DNA from 4 places in the Williamsia sp. R60 genome. Region 1 is predicted to be linked to each of the others. Evidence: predicted binding sites of a transcription regulator. Region 1 holds the regulator's gene; each other region holds the start of a gene.
The links. The regulator LexA, encoded in region 1, represses DNA repair genes until DNA is damaged. The targets are predictions, from matches to a motif close to CGAACANNTGTTCG.
Positions count from the first base shown of each region.

Region 2: a site for LexA is predicted at 1,482-1,495, ahead of ACVWY6_RS08490 (DUF222 domain-containing protein). Genes of this name have one in related genera too.
Region 3: a site for LexA is predicted at 987-1,000, ahead of ACVWY6_RS09995 (DUF222 domain-containing protein). Genes of this name have one in related genera too.
Region 4: a site for LexA is predicted at 1,016-1,029, ahead of ACVWY6_RS04450 (DUF222 domain-containing protein). Genes of this name have one in related genera too.

Region 1 is NZ_JBSSGR010000004.1:274,017-276,219, forward strand. It holds gene ACVWY6_RS20210 (acyl-CoA dehydrogenase family protein) at 1-246, shown strand, start outside; gene lexA (transcriptional repressor LexA) at 352-1,071, opposite strand; gene ACVWY6_RS20220 (LysM peptidoglycan-binding domain-containing protein) at 1,294-1,818, shown strand; gene nrdR (transcriptional regulator NrdR) at 1,914-2,203, shown strand, end outside.
Region 2 is NZ_JBSSGR010000002.1:350,749-352,951, forward strand. It holds gene ACVWY6_RS08490 (DUF222 domain-containing protein) at 1-1,420, opposite strand, end outside; gene ACVWY6_RS08495 (dihydrofolate reductase family protein) at 1,650-2,203, opposite strand, start outside.
Region 3 is NZ_JBSSGR010000002.1:660,231-662,433, reverse strand. It holds gene ACVWY6_RS10000 (LLM class F420-dependent oxidoreductase) at 1-758, shown strand, start outside; gene ACVWY6_RS09995 (DUF222 domain-containing protein) at 1,061-2,203, shown strand, end outside.
Region 4 is NZ_JBSSGR010000001.1:1,017,347-1,019,549, reverse strand. It holds gene ACVWY6_RS04450 (DUF222 domain-containing protein) at 1-933, opposite strand, end outside; gene ACVWY6_RS04445 (response regulator) at 1,142-1,795, opposite strand; gene ACVWY6_RS04440 (sensor histidine kinase) at 1,792-2,203, opposite strand, start outside.

The DNA of each region.
Region 1 (2,203 bases):
GTCGATCGGTGTATCGAACTGCTGAACGAGAAGAAGCTCACCGTTCCGGACGCGGCGATGGCGAAGTACTACGCCACCGAGAACCAGGTCCACCTCATCGATCGTTGCCTGCAACTGCACGGCGGCTACGGCTACATGCGTGAGTACTCGGTGGCCAAGGCCTTCCTCGATTCACGCGTGCAGACCATCTACGGCGGCACCACCGAGATCATGAAGGAAGTCATCGGCCGAAGCCTCGGGGTCTGAGTACGTTTCATAACTACGCGAAGTGGGGTGCACCGGAAGGTGCACCCCACTCGTGTCTGCGTAGTACCCGCGTTTGTTCGGTTGCCGAGGATGTTGCCGGACGCCTCAGAGGCGCCGCATCACCGTGACGACTTTGCCCAACACAACGGCGTTGTCGCCGGGGATGGGGTCGAACACCGGGTTGTGCGGCATCAGCCACACCGCATCCTTGGTGCGTTTGAACGTCTTGACGGTCGCCTCCCCGTCGATCATGGCCGCAACGATGTCGCCGTTGTCTGCGACATTCTGCTGCCTGACGACCACCCAGTCGCCGTCACAGATGGCGGCATCGATCATTGACTCGCCGACCACCCGCAGGAGGAACAAAGATCCTTCACCGACAAGCTCTTTCGGTAGCGGGAACACGTCTTCGACGGCTTCCTCGGCCAGGATCGGCCCGCCGGCCGCGATGCGGCCGAGGACCGGAACGAACGTCGGTGTCGGCAGGGATTCGTCGGGTACCTGGACCTGGCCGGCCGCCGTGGCCGGATTGAGGTCGGTGTCCTGGATGTTGACCGCCCGGGGACGGTTGTTCTCGCGCTGGAGGAATCCTTTGCGCTCGAGGGTGCGGAGCTGATGAGCGACCGACGACGTGGAGGTGAGGCCGACGGCATCACCGATCTCGCGGATTGACGGGGGATAGCCGCGTTCGCGGACCGACGCCCGGATCACCTCCAGTACGGCTTTCTGGCGCGGGGTCAGCGACCCCTCGGCCAGCGGTTCGGAAGTGACCACCGTCGCGGCCGCCGCGTCCGGCGGCGTCCGGGTGTCTGTCGTATCGGCCATCAGGTCCTCCAGTTCGTACGGTGTCCGGCCAAGGTGTCGTAGCTGTCGAGAGAAGAAAACGCACACGTTGTTCGTTGGATTATGGGGATCACGCTAATGCAATCTGTCACAACTCTCAAACATTTGTTCGATTGGGCGTGGCGTGTGTCGGACCCCCGTGATACAACTCGAACATTCGTTCAATCGAACGAGTGATCGAACTGTTGACCCGAGGATCGAACAATGACTGCAGCCACCACCATCAGCCGCCCGGCCGCTGAGCGGCCCCGTCGCCGGCTCGCCCGAGTCGGTGGGCCCGTCGCCTCCGATCAGTACACCCGCACGGCGCGAGCGCGTGTCGACAGTACTCGCCGGCCGGCCGACCGCAGGCTCGCCGCAGACCGCCGTGTTGTGGTGGGCTGCTCCGAGCCTGGCAGTTACGCACCGTCGGCTGCCGTCGTCGAGCGCGATGTGTATTTCCGCCGACGTGCCTGGGCCGGGGCCGCCGTGGTCGGAATCGGCCTGATGATGCTCGTGTTGTTCCTCATGTTCTTCGGCCGGGTTGTCGAGAGCGGTGCCGCTCCGGCGAACACCGGGACGGCGGTCGTCCACGTGCAGTCAGGAGAATCGTTGGGCGACATCGCCTCTCGAATCGCTCCCGAGATGCCGACCGAAGCGGTGGTGGAGAAGATCATGGACCTCAACGCGATGAGCAATTCAGCGTTGTCGCCCGGGCAATCCCTGGTGACGCCGATCTACGCGCGGTAGCTGCAGTGCTGGGGCAAGCAATCGGCCGGGCGGTATCCTCTACAACAGAGTGTCCGGTCATTCCGACGGGGCCGCTGACGTCCGAGGAACCCTGCATGCACTGCCCGTTTTGCAAGAACGAGGACACGCGGGTCGTCGACTCACGGGTGGCCGACGAGGGCCAGGCGATTCGTCGTCGGCGGGCCTGCTCGCAATGCGGACGGCGGTTCACCACGGTGGAGAGCGCAGTCCTTGCGGTCGTCAAACGCAACGGCGTCACCGAACCCTTCAGTCGCGAGAAGGTGATGAGGGGCGTGAGGCGCGCCTGCCAGGGCCGTGCGGTCGACGATGACCGGCTGCACCTGCTCGCGCAGCAGGTCGAAGAGGCCGTCCGCGCCTCAGGATC
Region 2 (2,203 bases), on a different contig from region 1:
CTTCAATGGTGTGGTCGGTGTGGTGGGCCCGGTTGATGCGTGGTTGTTGTTCGGGGTCGATGTATGTGGGTGGGATCCATGCGACTCGGCCGGCGTCGGGTCCGTCGGTGAGCATGATGGTTTGCCATTGATCCTGGCCGGGTCCGATCATCTTGTGGTGAGGCGGACACGCGGGCGCGAGTTCGTCGATGTCGGTGTGTCCGCCGTCGGCCCAGGCGGTGGTGTGATGGATTTCGGTCCAGGAGATCGGGTTACGGCAGCCGGGGCTGGTGCAGCCTCGGTCTTTGGCGAACAAGGCCATCCGTTGGCCTTGCTGGGCGGTGCGTTTGGCGCGTGCGAAGTAGAGGACGTCGGCGGAGTGGTTGGCGAACACCGCGAGTGATTTGTCCGAGCGTGCGGCCAGTTCCATCGCATCCTTCACGGGTACATCGACGCCGGAGGCGGTGTGGGCGATACCTGCGGCCTCGTCGAGTTGTTGTTTGGTCATCGTGATGATCACCTGCACTGGCAGGCCACGATGCGAGGCTCCCAACAGTTTGTACTCGAGAATGGTCTTCAGGATTGCTTTGAAAGCATCGTGCTGGCGCTGAGCCCTGCTGCGGGTATCGCGCCCTGCAGCAGCTTCGATGATGGCCGCATCGTGGGCGGGGTCGTCGACCGCGCCAGACGGTGAGTTGGGGTCGTCGGGATTGTTCATACCCGGTGCGGCCCATACATCCATGACAGTGCGAAATAGCGCCAACGTTGCCGGGTCGAGATTGCCACTGATTTTGGCCATCATGTCCAACCCTTGCGCACCGTCAGATAGGCCCCGGTTGCGTTTGCGGTCGGCGTCATCGGTGAGTGATCCGTCCGGATCGACCCGGGCCAACACTTCCCGTCCACACACCTCAAGTTCGTTGGGGCCCAGGGTGCGGGCGTTGTCGGTCAACCACGCATCGACCACGTCATAGACTTCCGGTGCTGATTTGTGCGGAATCTTGTCGCGGACTTTGAGCATCACATCCATGTGCGCCAACCCAATCGCACCCTCGGCCAACGCTTCCGCAGCGGCTGGACATTTCGGGGGCAGCGCCTCACCCTGCATCGACAACAACACACCAGCAGCATCGAGCGCTTTCAACCGTGAGGACGCATCTCCACGAGACACCCGCAGTTCACTCATCACAAACCGGTGCAACGTCGAATGACCAGCCTTACGGAACAGGCCTCGATCATTCACCTCCTGCAACCGCTTGAGGCCCTGAAACGACAGTGCCCGAACCACTCTCTCGTTCACCCGCACCAACTCAGCAACCTGCACATCATCAACATCAGCTGCTGACGCACCAGCAATCCGCTGCAGCACCGCATCAAGATCGCGATACAACCCCACCAACACCGGCATTGGCGGTGGATCCACCGTCACCGAATCACTCATCGACAAGCCCCCCAGCCCTCGAACCCCTTTCATCAAGTCTACCAACAGAACCGGACATTGTCGAACATGTGTTCGAATTTGACTAGTCTGGATTAATCCAGACTTTGTGTTCGTCTGCAGGTGCTGCAACACCTGCAAACGAACACAAGCCCTGCGTTTGATTGCGCTACACCGCGGCGAACTCTCGCAGCTACGAACAGCGTTGCGCTACAACCGTTATCGGATCGACCTACCGCACCACATCGAAGACCTGCTTCTGGATGCCGTTGCCGTACACCTCGTGCTCGACCAGGTTGAGCTTGGTGGTGTCTTTGTCCGACTCACTGAACAGGCGCTTGCCGGCTCCGAGAAGGAGTGGGAACACCAGAAGGTGGTAGCGATCTACAAGACCCGCGTCGGCAAGGCTGCGCCCGAGGGTTGCACTGCCGTGCACGGCGATCGGGCCACCTTCGGTCTCTTTGAGTGCCGCCACATCGTCAACCGACCGCAGGATCGTGGCCGGCCAACGTGGGTCGTCTTTCTGCAGTGTTGTGGAGACGACGTATCGGGGCATCGCGTTGTACTCGGCGAACTCGTCCATGGTCGGCCAGATCGGAGCGAACGCCTCGTACGACGTGCGGCCCAGCAGTAGTGCTGTGGTCTCCTCCTGCTCGCGCCCCTTGATCTCGTAGGCAGCTTCGTCGAACTCGACATCTTTGAAGGTCCACCCCGAATTGCGATACCCGGGCTCGCCGCCCGGTCCTTCCATGACACCGTCCAGCGAGACGAATGCGGTGACGATCA
Region 3 (2,203 bases), on a different contig from region 1:
GCGTGATGGACCACCTCTGGCAGATCGGCCCCGTCGGCCCTGTCGACACCGACATGCTCGAGGCCTACACGGCGCTCGGCTACCTGGCCGCGGTGACCGAGAAGGTCGACCTCCTCGCCTGGGTGACGGCCACCGTCTATCGCGAGCCCGGACTGCTCGCAAAAGCGGTCACGACTCTTGATGTGCTGTCCAAAGGTCGGGCCTATCTGGGCATCGGCGCGGCCTGGAACGAGGAGGAGTGCGTGGGTCTGGGCCTGCCGTTCCCGAGCACGGCCGAGCGGTTCGAGCGCCTCGAAGAGACCTTGCAGATCTGCCTTCAGATGTGGAGCGATGACAACGGGACCTACGACGGCAAGCACTACCATCTCGGAAGCACACTCAATGTGCCACAGGCGTTGCGCCGGCCTCACCCGCCGATCCTGATCGGCGGCAGCGGAGAGAAGAAGACCCTGCGGATGGTCGCCCAGTATGCACAGGCGTGCAACCTGTTCGGCGGACCCGATGTGGAACACAAGCTCAATGTGCTTCGCTCGCACTGTGAGTCACTGGGCACCGACTATGACGCGATCGAGAAAACCGTCATGTTGCCTCTCGACCCGGGGTCAGATGGCGCGAACGTCGACGAGCTGCTCGGCCAACTCAAACCACTGGCAGATCTGGGTGTCAGCCATGTCCACGGCTGGGTACCCGGAGTTGCCGAGATCACCCCACTGGAGATCCTCGGCGACCGCGTCATTCCCGTGATCGCAGACTGGTAGGGCGAGAACCCGATCCGGGTCGCGGGCATACAGACACTCAACGCAGACAAGGGCTTTTCTAGACCACCCGCAGTGACCCACTCGCCGAGTTTGCTCTCAGCCGGTACCATTCTGCGTTCAATTGATCAACGCAGCTTCTGTTGTAGCGCAGTAATTCTCGAGCACTAGAAGGGCGGGCTAGCGCAGTTTCAGGGGCAGCGTGCAGTGATTTACGGTCACCACCGGGTTCGAACATACATTCGACAAATTCGGATTCTATTGCTAGACTGAGGTATCGGGTTCGAGGGCTGGGGGGCTTGTCGATGAGTGATTCGGTGACGGTGGATCCACCGCCAAAGCCGGTGTTGGTGGGGTTGTATCGCGATCTCGATGCGGTGCTGCAGCGGATTGCTGGTGCGTCAGCAGCTGATGTTGATGATGTGCAGGTTGCTGAGTTGGTGCGGGTGAACGAGAGAGTTGTCCGGACACTGACCTTTCAGGGCCTCAAGCGGTTGCAGGAGGTGAATGATCGAGGCTTGTTTCGCAAGGCTGGTCATTCGACGTTGCATCGGTTTGTGATGAGTGAGTTGCGGGTGTCTCGTGGTGATGCCTCGTCGCGGTTGAAAGCACTCGATGCTGCCGGTGTGTTGTTGTCGATGCAGGGCGAGCCGCTGCCCCCGAAATGCCCGGCCGCCGCGGAAGCGTTGGCCGAGGGTGCGATTGGTTTGGCGCACATGGATGTGTTGCTCAAAGTCCGCGACAAAATCCCGCACAAATCTGCACCTGAAGTCTATGACGTGGTCGATGCCTGGCTGACCGACAACGCCCGCACCCTGGGCCCCAACGAACTTGAAGTGTGTGGACGGGAAGTGTTGGCGCGGGTTGATCCGGACGGATCACTCACCGACGACGCCGACCGCAAACGCAACCGGGGCCTATCTGACGGTCCTCAAGGGTTGGACATGATGAGCAAGATCACCGGCAACCTGGACCCGGCGACGTTGGCGCTGTTTCGAACGGTGATGGATGTATGGGCCGCACCCGGGATGAACAATCCTGATGATCCGAACTCACCCATCGGCGCCGCAGACGACCCGGCCATGGACCCAGCAATCCTCGAAGCCGCGGCCGAGCGGGACACCCGTTCGCGTGCCCAACGTCAGCACGATGCATTCAAAGCAATCCTGAAGACCATCCTCGAGTACAAACTGCTCGGTAGCTCCCACCGCGGCCTGCCAGTGCAGGTGATCATCACGATGACCAAGCAGCAACTTGATGAGGCCGCGGGAATCGCCCGCACCGCTTCCGGTGTTGATCTGCCGGTCAAGGATGCGCTGGAATTGGCGGCGCGGTCGGACAAATCACTCGCGGTGTTCGCCAACCACTCCGCCGACGTCCTCTACTTCGCACGCGCCAAACGCACCGCCCAACAAGGCCAGCGGATGGCGTTGTTCGCCAAAGACCGA
Region 4 (2,203 bases), on a different contig from region 1:
CAGCAGCCCGGTGAAGAGGCGGCGTGGTGGGCTCATATCGATCGGCACCTCTTGGCCGTCCAAGGTCACCGATGTGATGGACGAGTCGCAGGCGAGCGCGGCGGCAGTGGCTTCGGTGATGGGACCCATCCACCGCAACGATGCGCGATCGGGTTCATCGGCCGGAACAGTCACGATCACTTCCGTTCTCGGGGCCCGCGCCGATGTTCGTCCACCACCGCAGTCCAATAGCTGGTGCAGGGCATCGGCTCTGCGCTGCGCTGGGGACCGGCGATCTTCACTTCCGTCGGGCTCCGGGCGCGGCTTGCTCCAGACGTTCAGGGCAGATCGCATCTTCTCTCCCATCACCGCATCGAGATCGAACTTTCCCACGAACCGACCGTCGACAACTGCAAAGTCCACGGTGTTCATCGCCGAATCCTCGGACGCCGGGAGCCCACCCGTGTTCCCAGAGATCTGATTTCCGAGCTTGCGCGCGGCCTTGCCCACCTCGTCGGGCGAGGCGCCGGAGATGGCGTGGCTCAACAATTTCCGTTCGATGTCCGCTCGATCCTCAGCAACCATCTCGGAGCCGGCCCGGGCCGCGACGTGCGCGCGCCCCCTGACCACCGCATCAACATGTTCGGTCGACAGGAATCCATCGCGAAAGTAACCGGCGGTGCGATCCAAACCGGTCAGTCCGGTCCCGATCCGCAACCACCGTGATGCAACCGCTGGAGCCACCCCATTGGCTTGCAACAACTTCGAGGTGGTGGACCCTGACTTCTTCGCTATCCCCAGCCGTTCGATATGCGCTGCTGCAGCAGACAACTTGCACTCGGTCGCATTGCGAAGGGTGATCAAGTCCTTGATCAGACCCACAACACCCGGTGGGTCATCTGGAACGACCAACCCCATCACATCGTCGACCACATCGAGAATTCGCATCCTCATACCCCTCCCCAGGGACCCCCACAGCAGTTACGCCGATCGAACTCTGCGCGCTGCCCGATTGATGCCTTCATATTACCGCATTCGAACACATGTTCGCAAGCCCCGATTTGCAGATTTCTGCTGTCCAGCAACAGCTTTCGCCAACTGGGAGAGCGCACACGCCCGTCGGGCGGAGGCTACCATCCACCTCCGACATCACCCCGTCGCGTCAGTCTGGCTGTCCGCCAACACCTGCGTCCCTCGCCCTGGCCACCGCCTCCGCCCTCGTCCGAGCACGCATCTTGGCCAGGATCTCACTGACCCGGTTGCGAACTGTTTTCTCGGACAGGAACAACCGGCGGGCGATGGCAGCGTTGTCCAAACCTCGGGCCATCAGTTCCAGGACTTCGCGCTCGCGGCTCGTCAGCTCCGGAAATGCCTGGGGTCCAGCACTGTTCGGGGCCATCGCCGAGAAGAACCCGACCACCTGTTCGGCGACGCGGGGTCCGAAGACGGCCTCCCCCCTGGCGACCGCCGCAATCGTGCGGTGCACATCACCGGCCTCGGCTTCCTTGAGCAGATAGCCTCGGGCGCCGGCCCGCAGGGCTGCGAAGACCGAGTCAGGGTCCTCGCTCATCGTCAGGACCACCACTGCGACGTCCGGATACCTGTCCACCACCCGCGCCGTGGCCGCGAGCCCACCGATACCGGGCATCCGCAAGTCCATGAGCACCACCTGCGGCCGTAGTTCTTCGACGGCCCGGAGCGCCGACTCGCCGTCGGCGGCTTCCCCGACGACCTCGACGTCGTCCATCGCCGACAGCACCGCGAGCATACCTGCGCGAAATAGCGCATGGTCGTCAACCACGAGCACCGATGTCATTGACGCACAGCCTCTCTCGGCACAGCGACAGACGCGATGGGCACCACCAACCGCACCACCGTTCCTCCCCCTTGGGCGGCAAGGTGTTCCACGCGGCCACCCACTTCGGCGGCACGCTGCCGCATGCTCATCAATCCCACGCCAGGTGTCGGCCGGCCTGGCATTCCTCGACCGTTGTCGCTGACCCGGAGTTCGAGATTCTCCTCGTCGCATTCCACGTCGATCCTCACCCGTGACGCCGCGCTGTGGTGCACCACGTTGGTGACCGCTTCGGCGGCGATGGTGTACGTGGCGACCTCCGCGGCCGCAGGCAGTTCACCCATGTCATCAAGCTGCACAACACCTTCGATGGCACCGAGACCGTCCACGAGTTGACGCAGCGCCTGTGCCAGCCCCAGCTGGTCCAGA